3 regions of the Streptomyces sp. NBC_01537 genome follow, and region 2 is predicted to be linked to each of the others. Evidence: riboswitches for the same ligand, from Rfam matches in the RefSeq annotation. Region 2 holds a riboswitch; each other region holds the start of a gene.
The links. Region 2 has a riboswitch for thiamine pyrophosphate ahead of OG607_RS12515 (ECF transporter S component). Riboswitches for the same ligand answer to the same signal wherever they lie in the genome.
Positions count from the first base shown of each region.

Region 1 (3,267 bases), 4.8 Mb from region 2:
GCAGGGACGGGGAGTGGAAGCGGTCGGGGGAGAAGGGCCGGGCGTACGCGGGGACTTCGCCGCCGGTCAGCAGCTCGGCCATGATGTCGCCGGTCGCGGGCGTGAGCAGCACGCCGTTGCGGTGATGCCCGGTCGCCAGCAGCAGCCCCGGCACGGTGCGCGCATGCCCGAGCATCGGCGCGTTGTCCGGCGAGCCGGGGCGCAGGCCCGCGAGGGTCTCGGTCAGCGGGAGCTCGGTGATACCCGGTACGAGTTCGTGAGCGTCCCGCAGCAGCTCGTACACCCCGCCCGCGGTGACCGTGGTGTCCCAGCCCAGCTCCTCACTGGTCGCGCCGACGACCAGCTCACCGTTCTCGCGCGGCACGAGATACACGTGCCCGCCGCGCACGACGGCCCGTACGGTGCGGGAGAGGAACGGCGCGTAGTCCGCCGGTATGCGCAGGCGCAGCACCTGCCCCTTCACCGGGCGCACCGGCGGCAGCGCGTCCTCCGGCAGCCCCTCGACACTGCCGCTGCGGCTGCCCGCGGCGAGCACCGTCTGCCCGGCCGTGAGCGTCGTCCCGTCGGCCAGCGTGGCGCCCCTGGCCCGGCCGTCGAGCCCGAGATCGACGCGGGCGACCTGCCGGCGGTGGAACGCCACGCCGGCCCTGTCCGCCGCGCGCAGCAGCGCCTTCGCGAGGCGGCGCGGGTCGATCTGATGGTCCCCGTCCACGCGCAGGCCGCCTCGTACGCCCGGCGCGAGCATCGGCTCCAGACGGCGGCACTCCCGGCCGCTGAGCCACTGCGATTCCAGGCCCAGGGAATGCTGGAACGCGTGCAGCTCGCGCAGATGCGCGCGGTCGTCCGAGTCCAGCGCCACGGCGAGCGTGCCGCACCGGCGATAGCCGAGCTCCAGGCCCGTCGCCTCGGTCAGCTCCGCGACGAAGGCCGGGTACTGGCGCGCGGAGGCGAGGTTGAGGTCCAGGAGGGTCTGCTCCCCGTACTGCAGCTCCGTCACGGCGGCCAGCATCCCCGCCGCCACGTGCGCGGCTCCGCCGCCCGGTTCCGGGTCCGCCACGGCTGTGCGCAGGCCCTGCTGGGCCGCCCGCCACGCCGTGACCAGGCCGATGAGGCCGCCGCCCACGACGACGACGTCATAGCGATGCATCTGCTTCTGCTCCCTTCGCCGGCATGACCCGGATCAGGTTCGTACGGTCGGCGGCCGGTCAGCCGCCCTCTCAGCCCGGTCCGCCGGGCTCCCGCGAGTGCGTTTTCGCGTTGCCACCCTAGCGCGACAACCCTCGGACCGGGCAGGGCGGGCCGCACGCGACGACGGACCCCGCGGGGTTACCGTGAACCGTGAGCAGCAGCGACAGCGCGCGGCGAACCGTCATCGTCGGGGCCGGAATGGCCGGGGTCCAGACAGCGGTGTCCCTACGGGAACAGGGCTGGGGCGGGGCGATCACGCTCCTCGGGGAGGAGCCGCACGCGCCGTACGACAGGCCGCCGCTGTCCAAGGGCGTGACGACGGCGGCTTTCGACGTGGACTTCAGGGCGCTCGACGTCGAGCTGCTGCTGGGCCGCGAGGCCGCGACGCTGAGCCCGGCGGAGCGCACCGTCACGACGGCCGACGGGGAAGCGATCCCGTACGACCACCTGGTGATCGCGACCGGCGCGCAGCCGGTGACCCTGCCCGGGACCGAGACCGCGCACGCGCTGCGCACGCTGGACGACGCGGCCGCGCTGCGCCCCGTGCTGGAGGCGAAGCGCGACATCGTCGTGGTCGGCGCCGGCTGGATCGGCGCGGAGTTCGCCACGGCGGCACGCCAGGCGGGCTGCGCGGTGACCGTGGTGGAAGCGGCGGACCGGCCGCTGGCCGGCGCGCTGCCGGCGGAGATCGGCGAGCGCATGCGCGGCTGGTACGCCGAGGCGGGCGTGGAGCTGCGGACGAGCACCGCCGTGGCGGGCGTGGAGCCCGGGGCGGTGTTGCTGGCGGACGGGACCCGGCTGCCCGCCGGGGCGGTCGTGGTGGGCGTCGGAGCGCGCCCCGCCACGGGCTGGCTGGCCGGCTCGGGCGTGGCGCTGGACCCGGGGGACCGCTCGGTGCTGGCGGACGACCGGCTGCGTACGTCCGTGCCGGAGGTGTACGCGGTCGGGGACTGCGCGTCGTTCCCGTCGGCGCGCTACGGGACGCGGCTGCTGATCCACCACTGGGACAACGCGCTCCAGGGCCCGAGGACCGCCGCCGCGAACCTGCTGGGCGAGGACGAGCGCTACGACCCGGTGCCGTACTTCTGGTCCGAGCAGTTCGGCCGCTTCGTGCAGTACGCGGGGCACCGTTCCCCGGCCGACACGGTGCTGTGGCGCGGCGACCCGGACGGCCCGGCGTGGTCGGTGTGCTGGCTGCGCGACGGGGCGCTGACGGCGCTGCTGGCCGTGGGCCGCCCGCGGGACCTCGCGCAGGGACGTAAGCTCATCGAGCGCGGCGCCCGGCTGGATACGGCGGCGGCAGCGGACCCGGCCGTTCCCCTCAAGGCGGCGGCTCGGTAGGCGCTCAATGAGCGGTGCGGTATCGCACTGTCGGTCCGGGATGGCAGGCTTGTGCCTGTGACCGAGATCGACGCAAAGATTGACGCCCTCGTACCGTCCTGGCTGACGCTCCCCGATGTCGCGGAGCGGCTCGGCCTGGAGGTGACCCGCATCCGGCCGCTGATCAAGGAAGGTCAGCTGATCGCGGTGCGCCGCGGTGAGAACCGGGTCCTGATGGTTCCCGCCGACTTCCTCGGCGAAGACAAGATCGTGAAGGGCCTCGCCGGAACGCTGAACCTGCTCAAGGACGACGGGTTCAACGACGAAGAGGCCCTCGAATGGCTCTTCACCCCTGACCCCACCCTGCCCGGCACGCCGGTGCAGGCGCTGCGCGAGAATCGCGGGACCGAGGTGAAGCGCCGCGCCCAGGCGCTCGCCCTCTAGCCCGCCGCCCAGAGCGAACCCCAGGGGACCTTCCGTATGACCACCCGCGCGCAGCTCGCCGACGCCCGCGTCTACCTGTGCACCGACGCCCGTAAGCGGCAGGGCGACCTGGCCGCTTTCGCGGACGAGGTGCTCGGCTCGGGCGTGGACGTCATCCAGCTGCGCGACAAGGGGATCGAGGCCCGCGAGGAGCTGGAACACCTCGCGGTCCTCGCCGACGCGTGCCGCAGGCACGGCAGGCTGCTCGCGGTCAACGACCGGGCGGATGTCGCGCACGCGGCGGGCGCGGACGTACTGCACCTGGGGCAGGGAGAC
Region 1 covers NZ_CP109392.1:7,560,931-7,564,197, forward strand. The annotation lists gene thiO (glycine oxidase ThiO) at 1-1,147, opposite strand, end outside; TPP riboswitch at 1,140-1,252, opposite strand; gene OG607_RS34775 (NAD(P)/FAD-dependent oxidoreductase) at 1,339-2,529, shown strand; gene OG607_RS34780 (Rv2175c family DNA-binding protein) at 2,587-2,952, shown strand; gene thiE (thiamine phosphate synthase) at 2,989-3,267, shown strand, end outside.
Region 1: linked by a shared signal. The riboswitch ahead of thiO (glycine oxidase ThiO) and the one ahead of OG607_RS12515 (ECF transporter S component) in region 2 are both predicted to bind thiamine pyrophosphate.

Region 2 (3,267 bases):
CGGTGAAGATCCGCCCGGGCGGTCCGTCGGCACGGATGCCGCCGCCGGGCTCCAGCACGATCACCCGGTCCAGCAACGGCACCAGCTCGGCGACCCGGTGCTCGACGATGATCATCGTGGTGCCGTCGAGCCCGGCCAGGGCGCCGCGCACCAGCCGTGCGCCGTCCGGGTCGAGGTTGGCGGTGGGCTCGTCGAGCAGCAGCAGTGCGGGCCGGGACACGAGGGCGCCCGCGAGCGCGAGCCGCTGCTGCTCGCCGCCGGAGAGCGCGGCGACCGGCCGGTCCCGGCCGTACGGGAAACCGACCCTGCGCAGCGCGTCGTCGACGAGCGGCCAGATGCGCTCGGCCGGAGTGCCGGTGTTCTCCAGTCCGAAGGCCACGTCGTCGCCGGCCCGGGCCATGACGAGCTGGGACTGCGGGTCCTGGAAGACGATGCCCGTCCGCTCCCGGACCTCGATGGTGCCCTCGCGTTCGCCCGACTCCGGCGGCAGCAGCCCCGCGAGCGCGGCAAGCAGCGTCGACTTGCCCGCCCCCGAAGGGCCGAGCAGCGCGACCCGCTCGCCGTGCGCGATGTCGAGGTCGACGCCGCGCAGCGCCCAGCGGCGCCGCCCGGCGTGCCGGTGGCCGAAGCCCCGGAGGCGTACGACTGTCATACGAGCCAGAGCCTCAGACCGCGACGCGCTCCCGCCCGGACGGGAACGGGTCGAGCGCTCCGGTCTGGGCGAGGGACTTGGTCAGCGCGAGGCTGCCGAGCCCGGCGATCACGGCCGAGCTGGCGATGACCAGCGCGGCGTACGCGGTCTTCCAGCCGGTGCCGGTCGTCGGGTAGTAGAGCACGATGTCCAGCAGCGCCGCCGCCGCACCGGCCAGCACACCGCCCGCCAGCGCGGTGGGCCAGCGCCAGCTGCGATAGGCGGAGAGCGCGAAGCCGAACTCGCCGGCCAGGCCCTGCAGCACTCCGTACAGCAGCGTGACCAGGCCCCACGGGGAGCCGAAGAAGGTCGCGACGGTGGCGGCGACGACCTCGCAGAAGATGCCGGCGCCGGGCTTGCGGATCACCAGCGGGCCGAGGACCGCCGGCACCAGCCAGACGCCGTACAGGACGGCCCGGCCGGGCAGGGGTATGGCGTTGGCCGCGCCTTCCCACAGGGTGTTCCAGGCCCAGAAGATGACGCCGAACGCGGCGCCGAGGACGGCGGTGACGACGATGTCGACGGTCCGCCAGCGATTGCTGCTCATGGTGATGACTCCCTTCGCCGGCATTACCCGGATCAGGTTCGAGGGTCTGCGGCCCACCGTTCGATGACGGCGCCGCACTCTCAGCGCTGTGTGCGCTCCCCTGTCGGAATGTTCTTTTGTACTGTTGTGCGATCGTGCGCTGCGAACTGTAGCAGCGCAGGTCAGCGCTCGGAAGCCGCCAGCTGCCCGCACGCCCCGTCGATCTCCTGGCCCCGGGTGTCCCGGACCGTCACCGGCACCCCGTGCGACTCCAGGGCCGCCACGAACGCCCGCTCGTCCTCCGGACGCGACGCCGTCCACTTCGAGCCGGGCGTCGGGTTGAGCGGAATCAGGTTGACGTGCACCCGGTGGCCCTTGAGGAGCCTGCCGAGCAGATCGGCGCGCCAGGCCTGGTCGTTGATGTCCTTGATCAGCGCGTACTCGATGGAGATACGGCGGCCCGAGACGTCCGCGTAGTGCCACGCGGCGTCCAGCACCTCCCGTACCTTCCAGCGGGTGTTGACCGGCACGAGAGTGTCGCGCAGCTCGTCGTCAGGCGCATGCAGCGAAACCGCGAGGCGGCACTTGAAGCCCTCGTCGGCGAAGCGCAGCATCGCCGGGACCAGGCCGACCGTGGAGACCGTGATGCCGCGCTGCGACAGTCCCAGACCGTCCGGCTCGGGGTCGGTGAGGCGGCGGATGGAGCCGACGACGCGGTTGTAGTTGGCGAGCGGCTCGCCCATGCCCATGAAGACGATGTTGCTCAACCGGGCGGGCCCACCAGGGATCTCGCCATCGCGCAGCGCGCGCATGGCGGCCACGATCTGGTGCACGATCTCGGCCGTCGACAGATTGCGGTCCAGGCCCGCCTGGCCGGTCGCGCAGAACGGGCAGTTCATGCCGCAGCCGGCCTGCGAGCTGATGCACATGGTGACCCGGTCCGGATAGCGCATCAGCACGGACTCGACGAGCGTGCCGTCGAAGAGTCGCCACAGCGTCTTGCGGGTCGTGTCGTCGTCGCACGAGATGTGCCGGACGACCGACATCAGCTCGGGCATGAGGTCGCTCGCCAGTTTGTCGCGCGAGGCCGCCGGGATGTCGGTCCAGGCCGCGGGGTCGTCCGCGTACCGCGCGAAGTAGTGCTGCGAGAGCTGCTTCGCGCGGAACGGCTTCTCGCCGAGCTCGGCGACCGCCTCCTTGCGCTCTGCGGGAGTGAGGTCGGCGAGGTGCCGCGGGGGCTTCTTGGCACCGCGCGGCGTGACGAAAGTGAGTTCTCCGGGCTTAGGCATAACGCCTACCAGTCTCCCACAGCCCGGAAACCGCTCGGCCCGGCGCTCAGCCGGCTCCCACGAAGACCACCAGCAGCAGCCAGACCACCGGCGCCGTCGGCAGCAGGGAGTCGAGGCGGTCCATGATGCCCCCGTGCCCCGGCAGCACCTTGCCCATGTCCTTGATGCCGAGGTCGCGCTTGATCATGGACTCGCCGAGGTCGCCCAGCGTCGCACTGGTGGCGACGGCGAGGCCCAGCAGCAGGCCCTGCCACCACTGGCCGTCCTCGATGAGGAAGTGCATCAGCAGGGCGCCGGCCGTCATGGCGAAGGTCACCGCGCCGACGAGGCCCTCACGGGTCTTGCCGGGGCTGATGCGCGGGGCGAGCTTGTGGGTGCCGAAGCGCCAGCCGACCGCGTACGCGCCGGTGTCGCTGATCACCGTGAGGACGAGGAAGACGAAGACCCGCCAGGCGCCGTCGTGAGCGGCCAGCATCATCGAGACGAAGGTGGCCAGGAAGGGCACGTAGAAGGCGGCGAAGACGCCCGCCGTGACGTCCCGCAGATAGTTCTCGGGCGGGTCGGTCATCCGCCACACCAGGATCGCGAGGGAGGTGAGGGCCATCGCCACCCAGGCGCCCTCGGCGCCGCGCGCGTATCCGGCGACGACCATGGCGGCGCCGCCGACGGCGAGCGGGATGATGGGGGCGTGGATCTCCTTGCGCTCGGAGAGCCGTGAGGTGAGCTCCCAGAGGCCGACGACGACGGCCACGGCCACGACG
Region 2 covers NZ_CP109392.1:2,731,139-2,734,405, forward strand. The annotation lists gene OG607_RS12510 (ABC transporter ATP-binding protein) at 1-652, opposite strand, end outside; gene OG607_RS12515 (ECF transporter S component) at 666-1,238, opposite strand; TPP riboswitch at 1,231-1,350, opposite strand; gene rlmN (23S rRNA (adenine(2503)-C(2))-methyltransferase RlmN) at 1,400-2,506, opposite strand; gene OG607_RS12525 (phosphatidate cytidylyltransferase) at 2,553-3,267, opposite strand, start outside.

Region 3 (3,267 bases), 2.2 Mb from region 2:
TTCGTTCGGTTCGGCGACCCGCCACATGAGCTTGAAAATCCCGACCGAGATGATGATTGCGGCGAGAACCACTCCCGCCACGGCGCCGATGAACATCGGCATACGCCCCCTTACGATGGCCCCGGATTGGGGCCGCGTACGGGAGTGTGCGCCTGCGCGAGCCGCGCTGGAAGACGCTTACGATTCCTTGTCACAATTTTGACGCGCAGTCGGATCCCGGCAGGTCAGCGCGGGTTCAGCCGTATGCGGCGGCGACGTACACCGTGCGCGGCGCCTGGTATTCGACGACCACGATCAGCGTGCCCGGCTCCAGCCGCTCCCCCGGTGTCACGGGATACGCCAGAAAGGCCTCCGCGCCACCCCGCACCTTGACGATCACCTCGCCGACCAGGCCCGGTCCGACCGTCCCCGTCACCCTGCCCTGTAGCCCGATCACGGGGATCCCCCTCACTTCGCGCGGCGCCGGCGTCCCCCGCTGCTGACGCCATTGTTGTGGCCGCGGTCCGCCGACACCACCAACGCTGCCATCACCGTCGTCAGCGGCACCGAGGCCACCAGGCCGATGCTGCCGACCAGGGTCCGTACGATCTCCTCCGCGACGAGCTCGCTGCCCGCGACGCCCAGCACGCTGCGGCTGGCGATCGAGAAGAGCAGCAGCAGCGGCAGCGCGGCGCCCGCGTACGCCAGGACCAGGGTGTTGACCACCGAGGCGATGTGGTCCCGGCCGATCCGCATCGCGGCGATGTACAGCTTGCGCCAGTCGGCCGTGGGATCGGCCTCCTTGAGCTCCCACACGGCCGAGGTCTGGGTCACCGTCACATCGTCGAGCACACCGAGCGAGCCGATGATGACGCCCGCGAGCAGCAGGCCCCGGATCTCGATGTTGGGGTAGAGGGCGTGGATGGTGCCGGTCTCGTCCGAGGTGTTGCCGGTCAGATGGCTCCAGGCGATGAAGACCGAGCCGAGGACACCGATCAGGAAGAGCGAGCAGAGGGTGCCGATCACCGCCACCGAGGTGCGGGCGTTGAGGCCGTGGCACATGTAGAGCGCGATCAGCATGATGGCGCTGCTGCCGATCACCGCCACCAGCAGCGGAGGATCGCCGCGCAGGATCGCCGGGAGGATGAACAGCGACAGGATCGCGAAGCTGATGACCAGCGCGATCAGCGCGAGCAGCCCGCGCATGCGGCCGATGGCGATCACCGCGACCGCGAAGAGCCCGGCGAGCAGATACATCGGGAAGGACCGGTCGACGTCCGTCACCGAGTACTGCAGCTCCTTGGGGGCCTTGGGGGCGTACGCGAGCACGACCTTCTGGTTGAGCGAGTACTGCCGGGACTGGGTCGGCTGGACGATCTCGGTGAAGGTGCGGCCCTTGTCCTTGCCCGAGGTGACCTCGATGGTCGCCCGCTTGCAGATGGACGCATCGCCGCTCGCACCACTGCCCGCGTTGGCCTCCGAGCACTTCAGGCTCACGATCTTGACGACCTGTCCGGACTGGGTCTGCTGGTCGAAGCCGACCCCCGTCCGCTGGTGCGCCGGCACCCCGCCCGGCCACAGCACGATCAGCCCGGCGACGACCGCGACGGCGAAGGGCACCAGCACCGCGGCGATGACATTGCGCAGATGCCGGGAGACCGGATGCACCGGCCCATGCGCATGGGCGTGCGAATGCGAATGCGAGTGATCGGTGCCAGTGTCCACGAACCGATCATCGCAACACCCACTGGTGTACGTCCCGGGGGACCCGCTAGCGTGATGACACCTTTGCAAACGCGGGAGCTCGGAGCACCGGGCTGAGAGGGCGCTGACGACAGCTGCGCCGACCGCTGAACCTGTTACCGGGTAATGCCGGCGTAGGGAGTAGGTCTCATGACCATGCAGGATGCACGCACGCGCGAAATCGGCTGGCACAAGGGGTACGTGACCGGGTCACGCCCGGACATCGCTGTCCCCGTGCGACAGGTGCACCTCACCAACGGCCGCGATGTGACGCTGTACGACACCTCCGGCCCGTACACCGACCCCAGCATCACCACCGACGTCCGCCGGGGCCTGCCGCCGCTCCGCGAGAACTGGATCGTCGCCCGCGGCGACACCGAGGAGTACCCGGGCCGCCCCGTCCGCCCCGAGGACGACGGCCTCAAGCACACCTCCCCCCGGGGCGGCCTGCGCAACCTCGACGCGGTCTTCCCCGGCCGCCCCCGGCTCCCCCGGCGCGGCCGGGACGGACAGGCCGTCACCCAGCTCGCGTACGCCCGCCGCGGTGAGATCACCCCGGAGATGGAGTACGTCGCGATCCGCGAGAACGTCCAGCCGCAGGTCGTACGCGAGGAGATCGCGGCCGGCCGGGCCGTCCTCCCGGCCAACGTCAACCACCCCGAGATCGAGCCGATGATCATCGGCAAGCGGTTCCTGGTGAAGGTCAACGCCAACATCGGCAACTCCGCCGTCACCTCCTCCATCGAGGAGGAGGTCGACAAGATGACCTGGGCCACCCGCTGGGGCGCCGACACCGTCATGGACCTCTCCACCGGCCGCAACATCCACACCACCCGCGAGTGGGTGCTGCGCAACTCCCCCGTCCCCATCGGCACCGTCCCCCTCTACCAGGCGCTGGAGAAGGTCGACGGCAAGGCCGAGGAGCTCACCTGGGACATCTACAAGGACACCGTCATCGAGCAGGCCGAGCAGGGCGTCGACTACATGACCGTCCACGCCGGCGTCCTGCTGCGCTACGTCCCGCTCACCGCCGCCCGCAAGACCGGCATTGTCTCCCGCGGCGGCTCGATCATGGCGGCCTGGTGCCTCGCCCACCACCGGGAGAGCTTCCTCTACGAGAACTTCGAGGAGCTCTGCGAGATCCTCGCCGCCTACGACGTCACGTACTCCCTCGGCGACGGCCTGCGCCCCGGCTCGATCGCCGACGCCAACGACGAGGCGCAGTTCGCGGAGCTGCGCACTCTCGGCGAGCTGAACACCATCGCCAAGCGCCACAACGTCCAGACGATGATCGAGGGCCCGGGCCATGTCCCGATGCACAAGATCAAGGAGAACATCGACCTCCAGCAGGAGATCTGCGAGGAAGCCCCCTTCTACACACTCGGGCCGCTGACCACCGACATCGCCCCCGCGTACGACCACATCACCTCCGGCATCGGCGCGGCGATGATCGCCTGGTGGGGCACGGCGATGCTCTGCTACGTCACGCCCAAGGAGCACCTGGGCCTGCCGGACCGCGACGACGTCAAGACCGGCGTCATCACC
Region 3 covers NZ_CP109392.1:4,936,061-4,939,327, forward strand. The annotation lists gene OG607_RS22710 (flotillin family protein) at 1-102, opposite strand, end outside; gene OG607_RS22715 (hypothetical protein) at 236-436, opposite strand; gene OG607_RS22720 (YibE/F family protein) at 448-1,704, opposite strand; TPP riboswitch at 1,766-1,880, shown strand; gene thiC (phosphomethylpyrimidine synthase ThiC) at 1,873-3,267, shown strand, end outside.
Region 3: linked by a shared signal. The riboswitch ahead of thiC (phosphomethylpyrimidine synthase ThiC) and the one ahead of OG607_RS12515 (ECF transporter S component) in region 2 are both predicted to bind thiamine pyrophosphate.